Regions from separate parts of the Hydrogenophaga luteola genome, predicted to be linked through region 2. Evidence: predicted binding sites of a transcription regulator. Region 2 holds the regulator's gene; the other holds the start of a gene.
What was found. The regulator sigma-54, encoded in region 2, starts transcription at its own class of promoters, with help from an activator protein. The targets are predictions, from matches to a motif close to TGGCANGNAANCTGCTTT.
Positions count from the first base shown of each region.

Region 1: ACFOPI_RS02695 (P-II family nitrogen regulator) is a predicted target of sigma-54. The motif match lies at 3,032-3,049, and genes of this name have one in related genera.

Region 1 is NZ_JBHRXX010000001.1:561,962-567,143, forward strand. It holds gene ACFOPI_RS02685 (DUF3857 domain-containing protein) at 1-1,311, shown strand, start outside; gene ACFOPI_RS02690 (YifB family Mg chelatase-like AAA ATPase) at 1,300-2,853, opposite strand; gene ACFOPI_RS02695 (P-II family nitrogen regulator) at 3,131-3,469, shown strand; gene ACFOPI_RS02700 (ammonium transporter) at 3,501-4,961, shown strand; gene ACFOPI_RS02705 (hypothetical protein) at 5,103-5,182, shown strand, end outside.
Region 2 is NZ_JBHRXX010000004.1:160,037-165,218, forward strand. It holds gene ACFOPI_RS09915 (SPOR domain-containing protein) at 1-400, shown strand, start outside; gene ACFOPI_RS09920 (thiol:disulfide interchange protein DsbA/DsbL) at 473-1,111, shown strand; gene lptA (lipopolysaccharide transport periplasmic protein LptA) at 1,288-1,887, shown strand; gene lptB (LPS export ABC transporter ATP-binding protein) at 1,923-2,672, shown strand; gene ACFOPI_RS09935 (RNA polymerase factor sigma-54) at 2,685-4,304, shown strand; gene ACFOPI_RS09940 (THUMP domain-containing class I SAM-dependent RNA methyltransferase) at 4,301-5,182, shown strand, end outside.

The DNA of each region.
Region 1 (5,182 bases), on a different contig from region 2:
AGCACCGTGTTTGATGCGACCCAGGGGCTTGGACAGCCGGTCACCGCCACCATCACCACGGAGTTCCAGGGCCTGAGCGCCGAACGGATGCGTGACAGGCTCTCGCGCAGCAACCGGGACGAGCTGCAGCGCCAGTACCTCAACTTTTATGCCGGCTACTACCCGGGTGTGGTGAGCGAAGGCCCGATGAGCGTTGACGACGATCAGCACAACAACACCCTCAAGCTGGTGGAGCGCTACCGCATAGAAGACTTTTGGAGCGACGGAGGCAAGCCGGGCGTGCTGCACGCCTGGGTCAGGACTCCCGACATGCTCAGCCAGTTGCAGGAGCCGGACGAAAAGGTCCGAAACGCGCCGCTGGCCATCGGACACATGACCCAACTCGACACCATCACCGATGTGCTTCTGCCACAGGATTGGCGCGTCGAACCCGATCACTCGGAGGTTCGTCATCCGGCGTTCGAGTTCACGTACACGCTGACCACCACGCCGCGCCTGCTGACGCAGGTCAGTCGCTACACATCGCTGAGCGATCACGTCAAGACAGAGGACATGGCCGACTACGTGAAGAAACTGGAAGAGGCGCGAGCGGCGATGCGGCTCAGGCTCCCTCCCACATCGGCAGCTGCGACGCCTCCTGCGCAAGTTGCTGAGCCGCCTCTCGTCCTGAAATCGATAGGTGTGCCAGTGGCGCTGTACTTTTTGTTCGTGGTCGCGGCGTGCTTCTGGGTTGCCCGCAAGGTGTACCGCTACAACCCGCCCCCCGCGTCGCCTTCGCCTTTCACTCCGGGCCTGCCGCTGGGAGGCTGGCTGTGGGCGTACGGCGTCTTCCTGGTGCTCTGCGTCGCGACTTCGCTGAAGGAATCGTGGCCATCCGTCTCGATGATCATGGGCGGCGTCTGGTCCCTCTTGCGGTCCGCGGGGGCGCCTGGAGCGACGCCCGGGACCACGTGGGTCGATCTGTTCAGCCTAGGACTTCTGGTGCTTATTCTGACGCCCTTCGTGGTGCAACTGGCCTTGTACTTTGGGCGCCGGTCCAGCGTTCCTCGGTTGACGTTGTGGCTGCAGGGGGTGTTCGGTGTCGTGGGCCTTGTCATTCTGGTGGCCTCGTTCTTCGTCGGAGACGAGGTGATGGACGGCGCGACGTTGGCAAAGGACCTGACCATGACTACTTTCGGGCTGGTGGGTTGCGTCTACATCCTGCGGTCCGCGCGTGCGAAGGCCACGTTTGTGCGCCGCCTTGGTGCCGCCCCAGTTGAGCGGCCCGAACCCCCGGTTCAACCGGATGCTATCGGCGGCTCAGCCCCCTGAGCGCAGCGCCCGCCGGTACTGCACCGCTTCGGCGATGTGCGACACCCCCACGGACTCGCTGCCGGCCAGGTCGGCGATGGTGCGCGCCACGCGCAGCGCGCGGTGCGTGCTGCGCGCGCTCCAGCCCAGGCGCGCGGCAGCCGTGTGCAGGAACTTCAGCGCGGTGGGTTCGGCCATCACGTGCCGGTCCAGCGCCTGGCCAGAGAGCGCCTGGTTGCTCTGGCCCTGGCGTTCCTCTGCGCGCTGCCGCGCCGCCGCCACGCGGTCGCGCACGGTGGTACTGGGTTCGCCGGCCCGGCTGTGCAGCAGGTCGTGCGGCGGCAGGGCGGGCACCTCTATATGAAGATCGATGCGGTCCAGCAGCGGGCCGCTCAACCGGCCCTGGTAACGCGCCACCTGATCGGGCGTGTCGCGGCAGGGCTGACTCGGGTGGCCCAGAAAGCCGCAAGGGCAGGGGTTCATCGCGGCCACGAGCTGGAAGCGCGCCGGGAATTCGCTCTGCACCGCCGCGCGCGAGATGCGGATGTGGCCGCTCTCCAGCGGCTCGCGCAGGGCCTCGAGTGCGGCACGCGGGAACTCCGGCAACTCATCAAGGAACAGCACGCCGTGGTGCGCCAGCGAGATCTCGCCGGGCCGGGGCGGTGAGCCGCCGCCCACCAGGGCCACGGCGCTGGCGCTGTGGTGCGGCGCACAGGTGGGGCGCAGGCCCCAGGCCTCCAGCCGGAAGCGCCCGGCCAGCGAAGCGACGGCGGCCGACTCCAGCGCCTCGGTGGTATCCATGGGCGGCAGCAGGCCGGCGAAGCGCTGCGCCAGCATGCTCTTGCCCGAGCCGGGCGGGCCCACCATCAGCAGCGAATGGCCACCCGCCGCCGCGATCTCCAGCGCCCGGCGCGCACCCGCCTGGCCCTTGACGTCGGCCAGGTCGGGGTAACTTTCGCGGGTGCTGATCGGCGTGGGCGACAGGCGCGCCCAGCCCGTGTCGTCGGGTGGTGCATCGCCGGCGCCCGCAGCCCCTTCGGGCAGGAACTGCGCCACCACGTCCAGCAGGTGGCGGGCGCGGCACACCTGGGCCTGCGGCACCAGCGCCGCTTCTTCGGCGCTGCCGGGGGGCAGCACCAGCCGTGTGGGCGTGCCCGTGGAACCATCCCGGTGCAGCGCCAGGCTCATGGCCAGCGCGCCGCGCACCGGGCGCAGTTCGCCACCCAGCGAGAGCTCGCCCGCGAACTCCCAGCCGGCCAGCTTGGCACTGTCGATCTGGCCCGCAGCGGCCAGGATGCCCAGCGCGATCGGCAGGTCGAAGCGGCCCGAGTCCTTGGGCAGATCGGCCGGGGCGAGGTTGACCGTGATGCGCTTGTTGCTGGGGAATTCGAGCCCAGCGTTGGCAATCGCCGAGCGCACGCGTTCGCGCGCCTCCTTCACTTCCGTGTCCACCAGACCCACCAGCGTGAAGCTGGGCAACCCGTTGGCCAGGTGCACCTCCACCTGCACCGGCCGCGCCTCCAGCCCGATCAGCGCGCGGCTGTGCACCAATGACAAACCCATCCCGTCCTCCATCCCTGTTTCGGTGCATGGTCCGCCGGACACCTGCATGCACATGTTTGGTGCGGCTCTGCGGCCGCGGCGCCGGGATCATGTCATGCACCCGGGGTGGGCCGCAGCCCCCGTCGGGAGGACGTTTTCCCTCTGGGATGGCCCTTGGGCGCCGGGGTGGGCGGCCGGCTGGCACGGTCCGTGCATTGGGCTGTAAGCGATTGCATCAACCCGTGGTGTCACCCGGCCCCGCCCCGACACCGTCCCACCCTAGAAGAGGTAACACAGCATGAAAATGGTTTCCGCCATCATCAAGCCGTTCAAGCTGGACGAAGTGCGCGAAGCGCTTTCCGGCATGGGCGTGCAGGGCATCACCGTGACCGAAGTCAAGGGCTTTGGCCGCCAGAAGGGGCACACCGAGCTCTACCGCGGCGCCGAGTACGTCGTCGACTTCCTGCCCAAGGTCAAGATCGAAGCCGCCGTCGACGACGCCCTGGTCGACCGCGTGATCGAAGCCATCGAAGGCGCTGCCCGCACCGGCAAGATCGGTGACGGCAAGATCTTCGTCACTCCCCTCGAACAAGTGGTTCGCATCCGCACCGGCGAGACCGGCAAGGAAGCCCTCTGATTCCCGCACCCGCATCAGAAAGAGCACCCAAATGAAAAAACTGATCGCTTCCCTGCTCCTGGGGGCAGGCCTTATGTTCGGCGGGTTCTCCGCCATGGCCCAGGACGCCGCCAAGCCCGCCGATGCACCGGCCGCCACCGCCCCTGCTGCCGAGGCCGCTCCTGCGGCAGCACCGGCCGCCGACGCTGCAGCAGCACCCGCTGCCACCGCCGAGGCTGCACCGGCTGCGGCTGAAGCCGCGCCCGCCGAAGCCGTGAAAGAAACGGTGGACAAGGGCGACGTCACCTGGATGATGATTTCCACCATCCTCGTGCTGCTGATGGTCGTGCCGGGCCTGGCCCTGTTCTACGGCGGCCTGGTGCGCAGCAAGAACATGCTGTCCGTGCTGATGCAGGTGATGGTGGTGTTCTCGTTGATCACCGTGCTGTGGGCCGTCTACGGCTACAGCGTCGCCTTCGGCGGCGAGGGCCTGATCTACGGTAATTTCGACAAGCTGTTCCTCAAGGGCGTCACCACCGATTCGCTTGCGGCCACCTTCACGGCCGGCGTGATGATCCCCGAGTTCATCTTCATCGCCTTCCAGTGCACTTTCGCGGGCATCACCTGCGCGCTGATCGTCGGCTCCTTCGCCGAGCGCATCAAGTTCGGCTCCGTGCTGCTGTTCTGCGCCATCTGGTTCACCTTCAGCTACCTGCCGATCGCCCACATGGTCTGGGGCGCTGGCGGCTACCTGTTCGACAAGGGCGCGCTGGACTTCGCCGGCGGCACCGTGGTGCACATCAACGCCGCCATGGCCGGCCTGGTGGGCGCCTATGTCCTGGGCAAGCGCATCGGTTACGGCAAGGAAGCCATGGCCCCGCACAGCCTGACCCTGACCATGGTCGGCGCCTCGCTGCTGTGGGTGGGCTGGTTCGGTTTCAACGCCGGCTCCAACCTGGAAGCCAACGGTGGCACCACCCTGGCCTTCATCAACACCCTGATGGCCACCGCCGCCGCCGTGCTGGCCTGGTGCGTGGGTGAAGCCCTGGCAAAGGGCAAGGCCTCGATGCTGGGCGCTGCCTCCGGTGCCGTCGCAGGTCTGGTGGCCATCACCCCCGCCTGCGGTACGGTCGGTGTCATGGGCGCCATCATCATCGGCCTGGTCGCCGGCTTCCTGTGCCTGTGGGGCGTGACCGGTCTGAAGAAGATCCTCGGTGCCGACGACTCGCTGGACGTGTTCGGCGTGCACGGTGTCGGCGGCATCGTCGGTGCCCTGCTGACCGGCGTGTTCTCCGCCGGTTCGCTGGGCGGCGTCAAGGGCGACGACTTCTCCATCGCCAGCCAGCTGCTGATCCAGGCCGAAGGCGTGGTCATCACCATGGTGTGGTCGACCATCGTCGCCTTCATCGCCTACAAGATCGTCGACCTGACCATGGGCCTGCGTGTGACCGAAGAGCAGGAACGCGAAGGTCTGGACATCAGCTGCCACGGCGAAACCGCCTACAACCGCTGATCCCGCGAACGATTGCCTCCTTTGGATGTTCGACCCGCGCGCCGCAAGGCCGCGGGTCTTTTTTCGTCTGGTAAATGCATCACAGACAGGGCCTGAAGCAGGCGCGAGCATGCGCGCTGTCACACACTTCAGGAGGAACCCATGTCCGCACAACCGATGCCATTGTTGGCCGTGCTCGCGCTGACCCTGGCCACGGCGTTGCCGCTTCAGGCCGGCACCAC
Region 2 (5,182 bases):
GGCCGGCGACACTGCGCCGAAGGAATCTCCGGCGGCGGAGCCCGACAAGGCGCCGGCCGCCAAAGCCGCAGACGCCGCCAAGCCGGACACCGATCCGCTGGGCGACCTGATGAAAGCCAAGGCTGGAGCACCGGCGGAGCCCGCGGCTGCACAGGGGGCCGACCCGTTCACCTACTTCGTGCAGGCCGGGGCGTTCAAGTCTCCCGAAGAGGCGCAGGCGCAGAAGGCCCGGCTGGCCATGCTGGGCATGGACGCCACCATCACCGAGCGCGAGCAGTCGGGCCGCACCGTGTTCCGCGTCCGCATGGGGCCGTTTGGCCAGAAATCCATGGCCGAGGCTACGCGCGAGCAACTGGAGGTGAACGGGGTGGAGGCGGCGCTGGTGCGGGTGCAGCGCTGATTGCACCACCGCACGAGGAACTTTTCACAGGCCCGGGAGCCTGATTCAGGTCATTTCAAGGAGTCCGATTCCATGCATCGTCGAGATTTTTCGCGCAGCCTCCTGGTGGCTGGTGCCGCCACCGCCAGCGGACTGGCCCTGTCGCCGGCACTGGCCCAGCGCGTGGCCTTCAAGGAAGGCACCGACTTCCAGCGCCTGGCCAAGCCAGCACCGACCGAGAGCCCGGCGGGGCAGGTCGAGGTGGTCGAGTTCTTTGCCTACAGCTGCATCCACTGCTACAACTTCGAGCCAGTCTTCGGCGAGTGGATCAAGCGCAAGCCGGCCCACGTCACGGTGCGCCGCATGCCGGTGGCCTTCAACCAGAACTTCGTGCCGATGCAGCGCCTGTACTTCACGCTGGAGGCCATGAACCTGGTGGACACGCTGCACGTCAAGGTGTTCAAGGCCATCCATGAAGAGCGCCTGCCTCTGACAACGACACCCGCCATCACCGCCTGGATCGAAAAGCAGGGCGTGAACCGCGAGCAGTTTCTGGGCATCTTCAACGGTCAGGCCGCCGAGCTGTCCAAGAAGGCCGTCGGTCTGCAGGACGCCTACCAGGTAGAAGGCACGCCCGCCCTGGGCATCGCCGGCAAGTTCTATGTGGGTGGACAGGGGCCGCGCACTCTGCTGGTGGCCGACTCGCTGATCGCCGAGGCCCGCAAAGGCTGACCGGTTTCTGTCACTTCTCTTCTTGAAGCCCGCCTGTGCGGGCTTCCTGCTTTCATGGCGGGAACAATGTGCCGCCGCTGCCGCGAAACGGCTTGGGCACCGCTACAATGAATGCAAGATTTGTGCCCTCATACGCCATGCACCTACACGCACCAACCCCCCGTTCCATCGCCCGGATGTTGGCCGTCATTGGCCTGACGCTGCCCCTGCTGGCGCAGGCCGAAAAGGCCGACAAGGACAAGCCCATGAACGTGGAGGCCGATGCGCTGCGTTACGAAGAGGCGCGCCAGACCAGCGTGTTCACCGGCAATGTGCTGATCACCAAGGGCACCATCCTGATGCGTGGTGCCAAACTGGACGTGCGCCAGGACCCGCAGGGCAACCAGTACGGTCTGCTGCTGGGAACGCCCGAGAAGGCCGGCTTCTTCCGCCAGAAACGGGAAGGTCTGGACGAGTGGATTGAGGGCGAAGGCGACCGCATCGAATACGACAGCAAGGCTCAGACGGTGCTGTTCACCGGCCGCGCGGTGCTGCGCCGCTACCGCGGCACCCTGCTCAACGACGTGAGCGAAGGCACCGAGATCCTCTACAACAGCCTGACCGAGGTGTTCACGGTCAAGGGTGGCGACACCAGCAAGACGGCAGCCAATCCCACCGGCCGCGTGCGCGCCATGCTCACGCCGATCCCGGAAGAGGAGAAGAACGGTCCCGCCGCTCCAGCGACCGATCCGGCGAAGCTGCGCCCCAGCGGCAAGATCACCGAGCCCAAGAAGTGACGGAGACCGTCGCCAGCGCCAGCCCTTCGGGCGACATGGTGTCGCACAGCCGTCTGGAGGTCAGAGGGCTCAAGAAGTCCTATGGCAGCCGCAAGGTGGTCAAGGACGTATCCCTGTCGGTGGACAAGGGCGAGGTGGTCGGTCTGCTCGGTCCCAACGGTGCCGGCAAAACCACCTCGTTCTACATGATCGTCGGCCTGCTGCGGGCCGATGGTGGCGAAATCCTGCTGGACGACCACCGCATCGAATCCCTGCCCATCCACCGGCGCGCCCGGCTGGGCCTGGGCTACCTGCCGCAGGAAGCATCAATCTTCCGAAAGCTGACGGTGGCGCAGAACGTGCGCGCGGTGCTGGAGCTGCAGCAGGACGCCAACGGCCAGCCGCTGTCCGCGCGCGAGATCGACGCCCGCCTGGACGAGCTGCTCAAGGAGCTGCGCGTCGACCACCTGCGCGATTCGCCCGCGCCCGCCCTCTCGGGCGGTGAGCGCCGGCGCGTGGAGATCGCCCGCGCGCTGGCCACCCGCCCGCGGTTCATCCTGCTGGACGAGCCTTTCGCCGGCATCGACCCGATCGCGGTGCTGGAAATCCAGCACATCATCAGCTTCCTCAAGTCGCGCGGCATCGGTGTGCTGATCACCGACCACAACGTGCGCGAAACCCTGGGCATCTGTGACCACGCCTACATCATCAGTGACGGTCATGTGCTGGCCAGCGGGACCACCGCCGAAATCATTGAAAACGCCGAGGTGCGCCGCGTCTACCTCGGCGAGAACTTCCGCATGTGACGGGATGAGCGGATGAAGCAAGGTCTGTCGCTGCGGGTGTCGCAGCACCTCGCGCTGACGCCACAACTGCAGCAGTCGATCCGGCTGCTGCAGCTGTCCACGCTGGAGATGGCCCAGGAGGTCGAGCAGATGCTCGACGAGAACCCGTTCCTGGAACGTGGCGAGGAGCTGGCCGATCGCGAGGATTTCGGCGTTCAGACGGCGGACGCGCCGGTGGTGGCCGGCGAGCAACTGGAAGAAGCGGCGCAGCCGGTGGTTGAGCCGCGCAGCGCCGAGCCGGACACCCGCACCGCCCCGGCCGACAGCGCGGACAGCACCGGCGACGACGTCGAGAGCCGGCTGGACGGTGCGACCCCGGTCGAAGAGAGCTGGGAAGGCGACGGCACGGTCGAGATGGCGCCCGACGACAGCGAGTGGGGGGGCGAAGCGCCTGCGCGCAACAGCGGCTCCGGCAGCGAAGACGACGACACCGCCACCGCCGCCGACCTGGCCCGTGTGCCGGTCAGCCTGCAGGACCAGCTGCACGACCAGGCGCGCTGCCTGCGCCTCTCGGACGAGGACAGCGCGGCGCTGTACTTCCTGATCGAGTCGCTCAACGACGATGGCTATCTGGAGGACAGCCTGCACGAGCTGGCCCGCGCCTGCTGGCGGCTGACCGCCGGCCGGCCCGCCGATGAGGAACCGCGCTTCGACGAGGTCGAGGCGATCGAGCGGCGCCTGGGCATCGCCCTGCAGTGGCTGCAGCAGATGGAGCCCACGGGCGTGGGCGCGCGCGACCTGGGGGAGTGCCTGCGGCTGCAGATCATGGACCTGCGCAACACGCCGGCGGCCCGTGCGGCGCTGGCGATCTGCGAGCAGCCGCTGGAGCTGATGGCCAAGCGCGACATCAAGCGCCTGTGTGCGGCCACCGGGCACGACGACGAGACCGTGCGTGCGGCGCTGACGCTGATCGCGCGGCTCGAGCCCAAGCCGGGGCGCCGCTTCGTCGACGTCGAGCGCAACGTGGTGGTGCCCGACGTGATCGTCACCCGCGCCGGTCGCGGCTTCAAGGTCTCGCTCAACGCCGAGGTGATGCCGCGCCTGCGCGTGCACGACGTTTACGCCAACGCCCTGCGGGGGCGGCGCGAGGCCGGCGGCGAAGCCGGCCACGCGGCCATGCAGCAACGGCTGCAGGAAGCGCGCTGGTTCATCAAGAACATCCAGCAGCGCTTTGACACCATCCTGCGTGTGTCCTCGGCCATCGTCGAGCGCCAGCGCAACTTCTTCATGCACGGCGAGCTCGCCATGCGCCCGCTGGTGCTGCGCGAGATCGCTGACGAGCTGGGTTTGCACGAGTCCACGATCAGCCGCGTGACCACGGCCAAGTACATGGCCACGCCGTTCGGCACCTACGAACTGAAGTACTTCTTCGGCTCCAGCCTGGGCACCGAGACCGGCGGCAATGCGTCGAGCACCGCGGTGCGTGCGCTGCTCAAGCAGTTCATTGCCTCCGAAGAGCCGTCCAAACCGCTGTCGGACAACCAGCTCTCGGACCTGCTCAAGGAGCAGGGCATCGAGTGCGCGCGCCGCACGGTCGCGAAATACCGCGAGGCGCTGCGCATCGCGCCCGCGAACCTGAGAAAAGCGCTTTGAACTCCCTTTCCCTGTTCCTTCCTTGCGCCGCAGGGGTGGAAGACTACCTCGCGGCCGAGGTCACCCGCATCACCGGCGAGACCGCTGTGCAGAAGTCGCGCGCTGGCGTGGCGCTGCAGTCCTCGTGGCGCGACGCGCTCAAACTCAACCTGCACAGCCGGCTCGCCCAGCGTGTGCTGGTGCAGCTCTGGCACGGCGGCTACCGCAGCGAGAACGACCTCTATGCCGCGGCCAGCGAGGTCGCGTGGGAGATCTGGTTCACCCCGCAGCAGACCATCAAGGTCGAGGTCACGGCCCAGCACAGCCCGCTCAAGAGCCTGAACTTCGCGGCGCTCAAGATCAAGGACGCGGTCTGCGACCGCTTCCGCGACAAACGCGGCGAACGCCCCAGCGTCAACACCACCTGGCCCGATGTGCGACTCTACGCCCACCTGACCACCGACACGGTGAGCCTCTACATCGACACCTCGGGCGAGCCTCTGTTCAAGCGCGGCTGGCGCGAGGACAAGGGTGATGCGCCGCTGAAGGAAACGCTGGCCGCGGCCATGATCGCCGCCACCGGCTGGAATGGCGCCGAAGCCGAGTCGCTGGACGACATCGTGCCGCTGTACGACCCCTGCTGCGGCAGCGGCACGGTGGCCATCGAGGCGGCGCAGATCGCGCTGCGCGTGGCGCCCGGCCTGCAGCGGCGTTTCGCCTTCGAGAAGCTGCTGCCGTTCCAGCCGCACGTCTGGCACGCGCTCAAGGACGAGGCCGCCAAGCAGCGCCGCGATTGGCCCGCCGGACGCAAGCCCATCGTGTTCGGCAGCGACGTGGCCTTCCGCATGGTCGACTTCGCGCAACGCAACGCCGAGCGCGCGGGCGTGGCCTTTGCGATG